4 regions of the Erwinia amylovora genome follow, and region 1 is predicted to be linked to each of the others. Evidence: predicted binding sites of a transcription regulator. Region 1 holds the regulator's gene; each other region holds the start of a gene.
The links. Region 1 encodes LexA, which represses DNA repair genes until DNA is damaged. Its sites were predicted from a motif close to TNCTGTATGTACATACAGNA; they were not measured.
Positions count from the first base shown of each region.

Region 2: the regulator LexA is predicted to act here: its motif matches at 1,827-1,846, upstream of uvrB (excinuclease ABC subunit UvrB).
Region 3: the regulator LexA is predicted to act here: its motif matches at 1,426-1,445, upstream of JGC47_RS09800 (YebG family protein).
Region 4: the regulator LexA is predicted to act here: its motif matches at 2,095-2,114, upstream of dinG (ATP-dependent DNA helicase DinG).

Region 1 is NZ_CP066796.1:3,439,477-3,442,717, reverse strand. Features, by position in the region: gene plsB (glycerol-3-phosphate 1-O-acyltransferase PlsB) at 1-288, opposite strand, end outside; gene JGC47_RS15685 (diacylglycerol kinase) at 416-781, shown strand; gene lexA (transcriptional repressor LexA) at 891-1,499, shown strand; gene dinF (MATE family efflux transporter DinF) at 1,692-3,014, shown strand; gene JGC47_RS15670 (CsbD family protein) at 3,228-3,241, shown strand, end outside.
Region 2 is NZ_CP066796.1:1,285,909-1,289,149, forward strand. Features, by position in the region: gene bioD (dethiobiotin synthase) at 1-240, shown strand, start outside; gene JGC47_RS06020 (ABC transporter ATP-binding protein) at 293-1,009, opposite strand; gene uvrB (excinuclease ABC subunit UvrB) at 1,923-3,241, shown strand, end outside.
Region 3 is NZ_CP066796.1:2,103,640-2,106,880, forward strand. Features, by position in the region: gene JGC47_RS09795 (sugar phosphate isomerase/epimerase family protein) at 261-1,079, shown strand; gene JGC47_RS09800 (YebG family protein) at 1,111-1,410, opposite strand; gene purT (formate-dependent phosphoribosylglycinamide formyltransferase) at 1,549-2,727, shown strand; gene zwf (glucose-6-phosphate dehydrogenase) at 3,009-3,241, opposite strand, start outside.
Region 4 is NZ_CP066796.1:1,322,774-1,326,014, reverse strand. Features, by position in the region: gene dinG (ATP-dependent DNA helicase DinG) at 1-2,071, opposite strand, end outside; partial or broken gene JGC47_RS06190 (GNAT family N-acetyltransferase) at 2,178-2,696, opposite strand; gene JGC47_RS06185 (helix-turn-helix domain-containing protein) at 2,693-3,208, opposite strand.

The DNA.
Region 1 (3,241 bases):
CACGAAATAGGGGAATACGCGCGGGCCATCATGGATAAACACGTGGCGTGGCAGCAGATTGCCATCGATCTCCAGCGGTTCCAGTGGATCGGGCAAATCCTGTTTGCGACACTGCTCGCGCAGCGCCAGGAGATCGGCCTTTGAATCATAAGGCAGTACATACATAATAGGGCGCGACGTATCAAGCCCGAGTTCAGCAACCGGCTCAGCCGGAATTGCTTTACTTTTTACCAGAAATTTAACAGGTAAATTCAATAAGTTATAATATAAATTACGCCAACCTGACATAGATAACATGAAGCCTCTTGTTAGCAAAGCAACGCAAGCATACCAGAAAGTGCCAGCGGAATCTGTGATGTTACAAAAGCTGAACACCCAGTGATTAACATTCAACTTCTTAAAGGGCCACCTGATTATGGCAAATAATGCCACCGGATTGACGCGAATTTTTAAGGCTGCCGGGTATTCGTGGAAAGGTCTGCGCGCCGCATGGCGGCACGAAGCGGCCTTTCGCCAGGAAGCAGCGGCTGCGATTCTCGCCGTTGTTATTGCGGGTCTTCTTGATGTCGACGCGATAACGCGTGTACTGCTGATCGGCTCCGTCATATTAGTGATTGTCGTCGAAATCCTGAACAGCGCCATTGAAGCGGTCGTTGACCGTATCGGTAATGAAATCCATCCCCTTGCCGGCCGGGCAAAAGATATGGGTTCTGCCGCCGTATTGATAACACTTCTGCTGGCCGTCTTTGTCTGGATAATGTTGCTGGTGCCGCGTTTGTGATGAGTCACTCAGAAAACGCAACAAACTGAATTTCGTCCAGCTTTAGGTTTTCAATACAGAAATACCTGTATATACTCACAGTCGACTGTATAAACAACCAGGGGGCGGAATGAAAGCACTAACGGCAAGGCAGCAGCAGGTTTATGACCTGATTCGCGACCACATTAATCAAACCGGCATGCCCCCGACTCGGGCAGAAATAGCTGCGCAGCTCGGTTTTCGCTCTCCGAATGCGGCTGAAGAACACCTCAAAGCACTGGCACGTAAAGGCGTGATTGAAATTGTCTCCGGTGCTTCACGCGGTATTCGCCTGATGATGGAAGAAGAAGGCGGGCTTCCGTTAATTGGCCGGGTAGCAGCCGGTGAGCCACTGCTGGCAGAACAGCATATCGAAGGGCACTATCAGGTCGACCCGGCTCTGTTCAGACCAGGTGCTGATTTTCTGCTGCGTGTTAGCGGTATGTCGATGAAAAACATCGGTATTATGGATGGGGACCTGCTGGCGGTGCATAAAACGGAAGATGTGCGCAATGGCCAGGTTGTTGTGGCGCGCATCGATGATGAAGTTACCGTTAAACGGCTGAAAAAAAACGGAAATATGGTGGAGCTGCTGCCGGAAAACCCGGAGTTCCAGCCGATTGTGGTCGACCTGCGTCAGCAAACGCTGACCATTGAAGGACTGGCAGTTGGCGTCATCCGCAACGGAAACTGGCTTTGATCGTCGTCCTTTATTCAATATTGCGCGCTGTACCCACGGCGCGTAGCTCCCCGGAGCAGCAATTTTTCCCAAGATAATGCGAGTTGCAGCAGGGCGATTAGCAGTTAAGCCAACGTGCTTGTCAGCATAAGCGATGCGGCGGGCAAAGAGAGCGGCTAACGTACCACCTGCTGCTGGCACACTAAGGCGTTAATGCGTTTATTATCTCCTGATGATAGAAACCTCTGGCGGCTTGCGCTGCCGATGATCCTCTCCAATATCACCGTCCCGTTACTGGGACTGGTGGATACCGCTGTGATTGGGCATCTTGATAGTGCTGCTTATCTTGGCGGCGTGGCGATTGGCACCACGGTGACCAGCTTCCTGTTTATGCTGCTGCTTTTTTTGCGCATGAGTACCACCGGGCTTACCGCGCAAGCGTTTGGTGCTAACGACAAACTCGCGCTGGGCAAGGCGTTAATACAGCCACTTATGCTGGCCCTGCTGGCGGGAGGGCTGTTTATCGCCCTGAAAATGCCGCTTATCCATCTGGCCCTGAAACTGACCGGCGGCAGCGAGCAGGTTCTGCATCAGGCTGCGCTATTTATGCAGGTGCGTTGGCTAAGCGCCCCCGCTACGCTGATAAACCTGGTACTGCTTGGCTGGCTGCTGGGCGTACAATATGCTCGTGCGCCGGCGATCCTGATGGTCGTTGGCAACCTGGTGAATATCCTGCTGGTTCTGTGGTTTGTGGTCGGCCTTAAATGGGGCGTGCAGGGGGCGGGTGCGGCGACGGCGATTGCTGAATACGTCAGCCTGATCGTCGGGCTGCTGATGGTGAGGCGGGTAATGGTGTTACGCGGGCTGTCGCTGCGTCAGATGCTTACGGCCTGGCGTGGGGGGTTCACTCGCCTGCTGCGCCTAAATCGCGATATTATGCTGCGTTCGTTATTACTGCAAATCTGCTTTGCCACCCTGACTCTCCTTGGCGCGCGCTTAGGGAATGAGGTGCTGGCGGTGAATGCGGTGCTGATGATGTTCCTTACCTTCACTGCGTATGCCCTTGATGGCTTTGCCTATGCGGTTGAAGCTTGCTCAGGAAAAGCCTGTGGCGCGAAGGATAGTAAGCAGTTACTTACTGTATGGCATGCCGCCTGCAGGCAGGCGCTGGTGGTGGCGCTGGCCTTCTCGCTGATTTACGCCGTAAGCGGAATGCAGATTGTTGCGCTGTTAACGTCACTGGAGCCGCTGCGCGAGCTGGCGGACCGCTATTTGTGGTGGCAGGTACTGATGCCGTTAGCAGGCGTCGGCTGTTATTTGCTGGACGGAATGTTTATCGGTGCCACACGCGCCAGCGAAATGCGTAATGGTATGGCGATAGCCGCTCTGGGCTTTGCACTGACGCTGTTTAGCGTGCCGTGGTTAGGCAATCACGGCCTTTGGCTGTCATTAACCGTGTTTATGCTGCTGCGGGGCATGACGCTTTGGACGATATGGCGAAGACACTGGCGTAACGGCAGCTGGTTTGTTCGTTGACACAATTTATTACGCAACCCGAATGCTTGATATCACCCTGATTTAAAGGTTTTTTCATTTAATGCCGCCTGAAAGCCAGCGAGTTGACTTCCGTAATGTTATTTCCCTACTACAATTATCTCTGTGTCAGGTTTTTTACCAGATATTAACCTGGTTATAAGCTTAACTACGAAGCTAAAAAGCGGTTTTAACGCAAGGTAGAGGATGCATATTATGAATAAACATGA
Region 2 (3,241 bases), 1.7 Mb from region 1:
CTGGTGGTGGGGGTTAAGCTGGGATGCATTAACCACGCGCTACTGACCGCGCAGGCGGTGCTGTCGGGGGGGTTACCGCTGGCAGGCTGGATAGCTAACGGGATCCAGCCCGCAGGCAGACGGCATCGCGAATATCTGGCCACCCTGAACGCGCTGATAGCCGCGCCCTGTCTGGGTGAAATCCCCCATCTGGCTGGGGACAGGCGGGACAACCTCGGCGCATACCTCACTCTGCCATAATCCTCGCCAGATCACGGGGGAAACGGCCCGTGCAGCTGGCTGGCGGTGACGATCACACCGCCAGCCACGTATTGACCACGCGGTCATCGAGCAGCGCCACTTTGCCGTGAGCCACATTACGTCCCCGATGCAGCAACAGAAAATAGTCGGCTACGCGACGGATAAACGACAGGCGCTGCTCCAGCAGCAGGATGGTCATACCAAATTCGTGATTCAGTCGGTGGATCAAATTCCCCATCTCCTCTTCCAGCCACGGCGACATGCCTTCCGTGGGTTCATCCAGAATCAGCAGTCTGGGCTGCAACACCAGGGCACGCGCCAGCGCCAGCTGCTGCTGCTGGTCGATGGGTAGCTCACCGCTGCGCTGGTGGCGCAATGACCACAGCGCCGGAAACAGGTCATAAACCCTCTTCGGGATCGCCTGATGGCACGCCATACCGGCACCGGCTAACAGGGCGATTTGCAGATTCTCTTCAACGCTCATCTGAGAGAAAATGTGCCGCCCCTGTGGCACATAACCGATCCCCAGCGAGGCGCGGGTTTCCACCGGTTGCAGCAGCAGGTCCTGAGGCGGCCCGCTGATACCCTGCCAGGTCATGGAGCCGCTGTTGATCGGCAGATGTCCCATAATGCAGTTTACCAGCGTGGTTTTCCCCATGCCTTGCCGCCCGAGGATCCCGGTGCAGGTGCCGGGTTCAAGCTCCAAATCGACGTCCCACAAAATGTGGTTCTGCCCGTAAAACTGATTGACTGAACGTAAACTGAGCATCTGACACTCTCCTCCAGAAAGTTTTAGATCGCACCTGCTGCTTACGCTCTTTGTCGTATGGCAAACAGTCCGGCGTACCGTTAACAACCGTTCGGCTTAATGCTTCTTGCTGTGGTGTTATCAAGCATCAGGCCTTGCAGCTAAATCAATGTCCTCAAAATAACTATGCAATCATCAGGCCAGGTGAGTTTTGCGGCCGGGTTTACGCGATGCCTGCACCATTCCACCGGCTATTGGTGAGCGCAGCTAAACTATTCAGCGGGATAAAAGGCTTTTTGCACCGGGGCAGTGCCAGCGGCTAATCAGTGATGGTGCAAGTCGCTTACCCGGTGGCAAGCAGCCTGTACAATGTGCCATCACAGAAAAGAGGCGGGCAAAACGCGTTTCTCTGCACGACTGCGTGCCGGCGGTGCAAAAAAAACGGCAGAAAAAAATATTTGCCGGGCTTAACCCTGCCTGGGGATGAGTTATACACATCAAGCGCCTCAAGCGCTGTAAACAGTTATCCACCATTCCTGTGGATAACCTTGTGTATTAGGCGATGAAAACCTGTAGGATACGAGAGCGGACGCGGCTTTGCTCCGGGTTGGTGCGAAACTCGGCTTTAATGAATAAATACTTCAAATCAACTGGTTAGATAAAATCAATCATGCCAGGCTGATGTAATCGATTGGTAAAGACTTTCATGCCGGCACGCTTGACAAAATGTAAAACCTGAACCCTGTTGGGGATAACCCCTTCGCTTAGCCGGTTCAGCCCTTAACGCAATGCCCGGTCATTCAGCGGCATTAACCGATAAAGCGTCATCATGCTGTATAGCTGTGATTATATCCAGTGTTTTTTGCTGGCAAAATCGTCAGGGCCGGGTAGAATGAGATCCCGGTTCGTGTCCATCTTCATCAGGTAGCCTGAAATGAGCAAAGTCTTCAAACTCAACTCCGAATTTAAACCCGCTGGCGATCAGCCGGAGGCTATCCGTCGCCTGGAAGAGGGGCTGGAAGACGGTCTGGCGCATCAAACCCTGCTCGGCGTGACCGGTTCGGGTAAAACCTTTACCGTGGCAAATGTCATTGCCGACCTGAATCGCCCAACGATGGTGCTGGCTCCGAACAAAACGCTGGCGGCGCAGCTGTACGGCGAAATGAAAGAGTTTTTTCCGGATAATGCGGTAGAGTATTTCGTCTCTTATTACGACTACTATCAGCCGGAAGCTTACGTTCCCAGTTCGGACACCTTTATCGAAAAAGATGCTTCGGTGAATGAACACATCGAGCAGATGCGCCTGTCGGCCACCAAAGCGCTGCTGGAACGGCGTGACGTGGTGGTGGTGGCATCAGTATCGGCGATTTACGGCCTCGGTGACCCCGATCTCTATCTGAAAATGATGCTGCACCTGACGCGCGGCATGGTGATTGACCAGCGTGCCATTCTGCGCCGGCTGGCGGAGCTGCAATATGCGCGCAACGACCAGGCCTTCCAGCGCGGTACGTTCCGCGTACGCGGGGAGGTTATCGATATCTTCCCGGCGGAGTCTGATGATTATGCGCTGCGCGTGGAGCTGTTCGACGAAGAGGTAGAACGGCTGTCCATTTTTGATCCGCTGACCGGTCAGATCGAATCGGTGATCCCGCGGTATACCATCTATCCCAAAACTCACTACGTGACGCCGCGTGAGCGCCTCCTGCAGGCGATGGAAGAGATCAAAGAAGAGCTGGTGGAACGGAAAAAGGTGCTGCTGGATAACAACAAACTGCTGGAAGAGCAGCGCCTGAGTCAGCGCACCCAGTTTGATCTTGAAATGATGAACGAGCTGGGCTACTGCTCCGGGATTGAAAACTACTCGCGCTATCTGTCCGCTCGCGGGCCGGGCGAAGCGCCCCCCACGCTGTTTGACTATCTGCCCGCCGACGGCCTGCTGGTGATTGATGAATCCCACGTCACTATTCCGCAAATTGGCGGCATGTACCGTGGCGACCGGGCGCGCAAAGAAACGCTGGTGGAGTACGGTTTCCGTCTGCCGTCAGCGCTGGATAACCGCCCGATGAAGTTTGAAGAGTTTGAAGCGCTTGCGCCGCAGACTATCTACGTTTCCGCCACGCCGGGAAATTACGAACTGGAGAAATCGGGTGGCGAGGTGATCGACCAGGTGGTGCGTCCTACCGGCCTGCTCGACCCGATCGTTGAAGTGCGTCCGGTGGGAACTCAGGTGGACGATCTGCTCTCTGAAATCCG
Region 3 (3,241 bases), 1.3 Mb from region 1:
TCATTGCGGATATCGTGCTTAATTGATCCACGCACGTCCTGAGGGATCGCCAATGCCTCGCCTGGCGCTTGCAGATCGCTGCGCACTTTGAACGGTTGAGATGAATCACCGGGATTTCTGGCAGCAACGTAAGGAGATGTCAAAGAGTGCAGAGGCTTAGCATTTCACCTGACGCGCACAAATTGTTTAAAAGTAGGGTTTGCGCCAGCCGTTATTGACTTCTACCATGAAAGCAGCAAGAAAATAAGGAAATGGCAGCGATGCTTTCAGGCAACCCATTATTTATCAACACTATTTTGCTGGGTGGCAGTAGCGAAGAGAAGCTTCGCGCAGCCTCTGCGGCGGGTTTTCAGCAGGTGGAATTATGGCAGCAGGATGTGGCAGCAGCACCGGCGGGCGCTGGGGGCCTGGCCGATCTTTGCTCACGTCTGGCGTTATCACTAACGGATTACCAGGTGCTGATGGACTTCGATGGCGCACCGGATGCGATGCGCCATCACAAGCGCGACGAAGCGCTGGAGATGATATCAACCGCACAACGATTGGGAGCGACTACGCTACTGGTCCCTGCTTCGACCGATCCCGAATGTTGCCAACAACGCACAGAAGAGGATTTACGCTGGCTGGTACAGCAGGCGGCACACCACAATCTGCGCGTGGCGTATGAAGCGATGGCGTGGAGCCAGCACATTAACAACATCGCCGCAGCATGGCAGCTGGTGAAGCGTATTGATGCACCCAATCTGGGCCTGGTGGTCGACGCATTCCATATCTTTGTTCTGCAAAGAACGCTGGCAGATCTTGAGGGCATCCCGGCCGACAAGATATTCCTGGTACAATTGTCGGATCTGAATACCCGGCCGGATGCGCAACGGTTGAAGGAAGTTGCCCGTCATGACCGCCTGCTGCCGGGCGAAGGTCACTTCCCTTTGCGGGCGCTGTTACAGCACCTGCAACACATTGAATACCGGGGGCCAATAGGACTTGAAGTCTTCAACGATCGGCTGCATCAGGCGGATGCAGACATAACCGCAAAAGCTGCAATGGCCGCGTTATGCCAGCTGATATCATCCGCTTAACAGCAAGGCTATATGACCATCAATTGCGCACTCAACCCGCTACCGCCCGCAGCGTGCTTTCATTGTCATCATCGCTTTTATTGGCGGCGTTTTCATCAGGCAGCCTGCCGGTACGCAAAATTTGCTGCAGCACGTCTTTGTTTTCCGCCATAAAAAGCCCCAGCGATTCGTTTTGCTGCTCCTGCATACCCAGCGGGCTGGCCGCCAGCCAGTCAGAGAACACTTCCGCCATATCGAGCATTTTGTCGTAGGCATCCGCCTCTTTTTTGCTGGCAAATGTCATCTTTTCTTCACCTTTTCTGACAACGACATATTTAATTTCAACAGCCATGATCTCGCCTTGTTTAACTGTGTTTTTATACAGTATATCAGCATTGCTTTTTTGCCTCAAGTGCCGAATGACGGATGAACACGCAAACGTTTTCGTTTATACTACGGCGGCTTTTTTTTATCTAATCAGGTGGCGATGATGACAACTCTTGGAACCGCTCTGCGCCCGAATGCGACGCGCGTAATGCTGTTAGGATCGGGTGAACTGGGCAAAGAAGTGGCGCTGGAATGTCAGCGTTTGGGCGTGGAAACGATCGCGGTAGATCGCTACGCGGATGCCCCTGCTATGCAGGTTGCCCACCGCAGTTATGTGATCAATATGCTGGATGGCGCAGCCCTGGCAGCGCTGATTGAAAAAGAGCAGCCGGATTTTGTGGTGCCGGAAATTGAAGCTATCGCCACGGACAGGCTGGTCGAACTGGAAAAACAGGGCCAGAAGGTGGTTCCCAGCGCCCGTGCAGCCCGGTTAACCATGGATCGCGAGGGCATACGCCGCCTCGCCGCTGAAGAGTTGCAGCTTCCCACTTCTGCCTATCGCTTCGCCGATAGCTATGATGCATTCTGTGCCGCAGCTGAAGCTATCGGCTTGCCATGCATCATTAAGCCGGTGATGAGCTCTTCCGGCAAAGGCCAGAGCGTTGTCCGGGACGCCGCACAGCTGGCTACCGCCTGGGATTATGCTCAGCAGGGTGGCCGTGCGGGTGCCGGGCGCGTGATTGTTGAAGGCGTGGTGAAATTCGATTTTGAAATCACCCTGCTGACCATCAGTGCGGTGGACGGTATTCATTTCTGCGCGCCCATCGGTCATCGCCAGGAGGATGGCGACTATCGTGAGTCGTGGCAGCCACAGCAGATGAGCCAGCTGGCCCTGCAGCGCGCCCGGCAGATAGCCGAAAAGGTGGTGGCTGCCCTCGGTGGTTATGGCCTTTTTGGCGTCGAGCTGTTTGTCTGTGGTGATGACGTGGTGTTCAGTGAGGTGTCACCGCGCCCGCACGACACCGGCATGGTCACGTTAATCTCACAGGATGTTTCTGAGTTCGCACTGCACGTCCGCGCTTTCCTCGGTCTGCCGGTGGGTGCAATACGTCAATACGGCCCGGCGGCGTCGGCGGTTATCCTGCCGGAGCTACACAGTGATAACGTGCAGTTTGCCAACCTTTCTGCCGCTGTCGGCGCGGGTCTGCAGGTTCGTCTGTTTGGCAAGCCGGAAATCCAGGGTAAACGCCGTTTAGGCGTGGTGCTGGCAACCGGAAGTGATATTGAGGATGCGCTACAACGCGCCACAACGGCTGTCGCCCGCGTGAACGTCAGCGGCTGATTCTGCCCTGCACTATCTGGGGTGAATCAAATTTTCGCCCCCGATACCGCCTGTTCCCGCTGTTCGACAACAATGGCCGGTATCATCGTGCCAATGGTCAAATCCGTTCGCCGCGTGTTTTGCCGCTATTGATGCAGCCTTCTCCGCATCGCCTGTCCGCCAGGCGATCGTCGCCGGCGCGGGTGTTGTACAAGGAGAATCGAAGCGCCGGCTTATTGTGCATAACCGTTATTCTGATTGAAAAAAAACCCGCCGAAGCGGGCTGCAATATTCAGGTCAAATTACTCAAATTCATTCCATGAGCGGCCATCACGGGTGATCATCGCTACCGAAGCCACCGGGCCCCAGGTACCTGCCTGGTAAGGCTTGGGCGCTTCTTTATCTGCAGCCCAGGCGTCCATGATAGAGTCGACCCACTTCCACGCCTCCTCGACTTCATCACGACGAACAAACAGCGCCTGGATGCCGCGCATCGTTTCCAGCAGCAGGCGCTCGTAGGCATCAGCCAGATGAG
Region 4 (3,241 bases), 1.7 Mb from region 1:
GGAATACCGGCAGCGCCCCCAGCAGGCGCGCGCCATAGCTTTTGTTGATCAGTCTGCGGTCGTAAATCACGATTTCGCCGAAGCAGTCATGACTGCGGATCAGTCGCCCGACCTGCTGGATCAGATTAAAAGAGGCGCTGGGCAAACTCTGCACTTCAAAAGGATAGCGCTTCAGGCTTTTCAGCCACTCCCCTTCCGTCAAAATAACCGGGCTGTCCACCGGCGGGAAAGCTATTTTATGAATATGCACCTGCGACAGCAGCTCACCTTTCAGATCCAGCCCCTCGGCAAAGGACTGCAGGCCAACCAGTACGCTGGTTTCGCCCCGCTCCACGCGCTGGCGGTGCAGCGCCACCAGCGCGGGGCGGGGTTTATCCCCCTGCACCAGCATCATCAGACGCAGTTCGGGCAGATAGCTGAGAAACTGCTGCATGGCGCGATTACTGGCAAACAGCACCAGGATGCCTTTATGCGCCGCCAGGCGGATCTGCTGGCGGAAGAAGTGCGCCATTTCCGCCAGGTGCTGCACCTCATTGGCCAGCATCGGCTCCAGCTTCATCTGCGGGATGACCAGCTTGCCCTGCGCGACATGGTTAAACGGCGAGTCCAGCGCCACAAAGCGATCGCCGGCCTTTTCGCTCAGGCCGGACATCTCCTGCAGGCGCTGGAAGCTGTTCAGCGAACGCAGCGTGGCCGAGGTCAGTACCACATGGGGAATTTTGCGCCACAGCAGCTTTTCCAGCTGTTCGCTGACGCGAATGCCGGCGCAGTGAAACAGGTAATGCGCGTTGCCGTCGCGTATTTCGCGCGTAACCCATTTCGATACCGGTGCACCGGAAGCCTGCTCCATCGAGGCCAGCCGCCACAGCTTGCTGCTGGCCTCGAACGCACCGAGCGCACGGCTCATCTGGATCAGCGTGCGTTGCAGGCGCACCACGTCAAACTGGCCGGTTTTCTCACTCAGGTCGTTCATCAGCCCTTCGGCCAGCCCGCGCAGCGCGTCACTGAGCTTAAACAGCCGGGCGCACAGGGCCATTATCTCTTCCGGCAAGCGCCCCATTTCAAAGCGGAACTCGTCTTCCTGCCCTTCAGCGGGCAGATACAGCGCGAAAATCTGCGTGAGCAGCTGCAGCTGCTCACGCAGATTTTCGCAGTGGGCTTTGAGTTTGTCAGGATGGCTAAGCGGTGGCGGTCGTTTCGGGCGGAACTGCGCCAGGCACTGCTCTACCAGCCGGCAGAACAGATCGAGCTGCAGCGCGTTCCAGCCCGGTGTGACGTCCCCGCTCATCTCCAGCGCATCACGCGCCACTTCCGGCAGATGATGGCCTTCATCCAGCACCAGCAGCAGTTCTTTCGGCGGCGGCAGCACCGATTCGGTTTCCAGCGCCGCCATCACCAGCGCGTGGTTCGCCACCACCACGTCAGCATGTTCAATTTCGCGCCGCGCCACGTAAAACGGGCATTCGCGGAACCAGTGACAGTGGCTGCCGAGGCAGTTGGCCTTATCAGTACTGAGGCGCTGCCAGAGAGAATCTTCAATGTTTTCCGCACTGTGATCGCGCAGCCCGTCCCACTGATGGCGGTTAAGGGATTTTTCCAGTTCGCTACAGACCGCGCGCTCATCTTTACTGGCGGTCATCTGCTCGTCGAGAAACAGCAGCAGATCGCCCTGCTGCTGCTCGTCGCCAGCCAGCGCCGACAGGTTACGCGGGCAGACATAGCGTCCACGGCCAAAGGCGGCGGTAAACTTAAGTTCGGGGATAATCTTTTTTAACAGCGGCAGATCTTTACTGAAAATCTGATCCTGCAACGCCACGTTAGCGGTACTGACCACCAGCGGTTTTTCCCCGGCACGGCTCACGGCGATGCCGGGGATCAGATAAGAGAGGGTTTTCCCCACCCCGGTAGGCGCTTCTATCGCCAGGTGACGGCCATCGTCCCCCGCCAGCGTTTTCGCCACTTCGGCGATCATCTGCCGCTGCGGGGCGCGCGGAATAAAATCGGGGACTTGCTGTTGCAGGGCTTTATACCACCCGGCAATCTGCGTTTTTAACGCGACAGTTAACGCCATGACAACCAATTCCAGCTAAACAGGGCTGTATTTTTGCACAGTATGGCGTCGCCGTCAGCCTGCAAACGCCGGTTGGCAAAAACTATCGCGCCGCTAACAGAAAAGTTTAGCCGCTGTGCTGTTTATACATCAGCGTAGTGGTATCCAGATCACCTGCCGTGGAGCGCGCACAGGCGGGGATCTGCCCGGCTACCTGCCAGCCGAGCTGCAGTTAGAGCGATTCAGCGATATCGCCGCTGCGCGTGTCCAGCACCAGCAGACTGCGTCCGGCCTGCCATGCCTTCTGTTCGGCCCGGCACATCAGCTGCCGGGCGATGCCGCGCCGCCGGGCGTCCGGGTGAACCAGCAGCTTAATAATTTCACCGCGATGTGCCCCGTTAGCCGGCATCGCCAGCGCCAGCATCACCGTCGCCACAATCCGCCCTTCAATGCGCGCCACCAGCAGCTGCTTATCTCCACATGCCAGGCTAAGTAGCGCATCCTGCCAGAAGTGGCGCAGTAATTCAGGGTCACGCTGGATAAAACCGATACTCGCCCCCTCTGCAATACAGCCATCAAGCACCGCACACAGTGCCGGAAGTTCTGCCTGCGCCTGCTGCGCCGTTAACCATTGATAGTCCGTCATGGGCGAGCCACCACCAGCGCATAGTGCGCCCCCGTGGCCTCCGGCGCATGAAAAGAGCTGCGGCCAGACAGATGAAAGCGCAGACAATCCCCCTGCTCCAGCCGCCAATGGCGATTGTCCAGGGTAAATTCCAGCACGCCGCCCAGCATCCAGATATGCTGCTCCAGCCCGGCCAGCGGCGGTAGGTCGTAGTCGATACGCGCACCGACATCCAGCCGTGCTTCAACCAGTTCAGCCTGAAATGCCTGTGCCGGGGGCGATACGCTACGCCGCCGGTAACCGCTCTGCGCATCGTACCAGAGGCTTTGACTATCCGTACGCAGCAGCTGAATTCCGTCCTGCTCAACCTCGCTTAACAAGCGTGACAGGGTGAAGCCATAGAGGTGGCACAGGCGATTGAGCAAGCTGGCCGTCGGGCTGCTCTCCGCCCGTTCAATTCGCGACAGTGAAGCGCGGCTAATGCCGGAAAGTTCGGCCAGCGTCTCCAGCGACCAGTTTTTTTCCAGCCTCAGGTCTGCAAGACGCCGGGCAAGCCGTTGTTATGT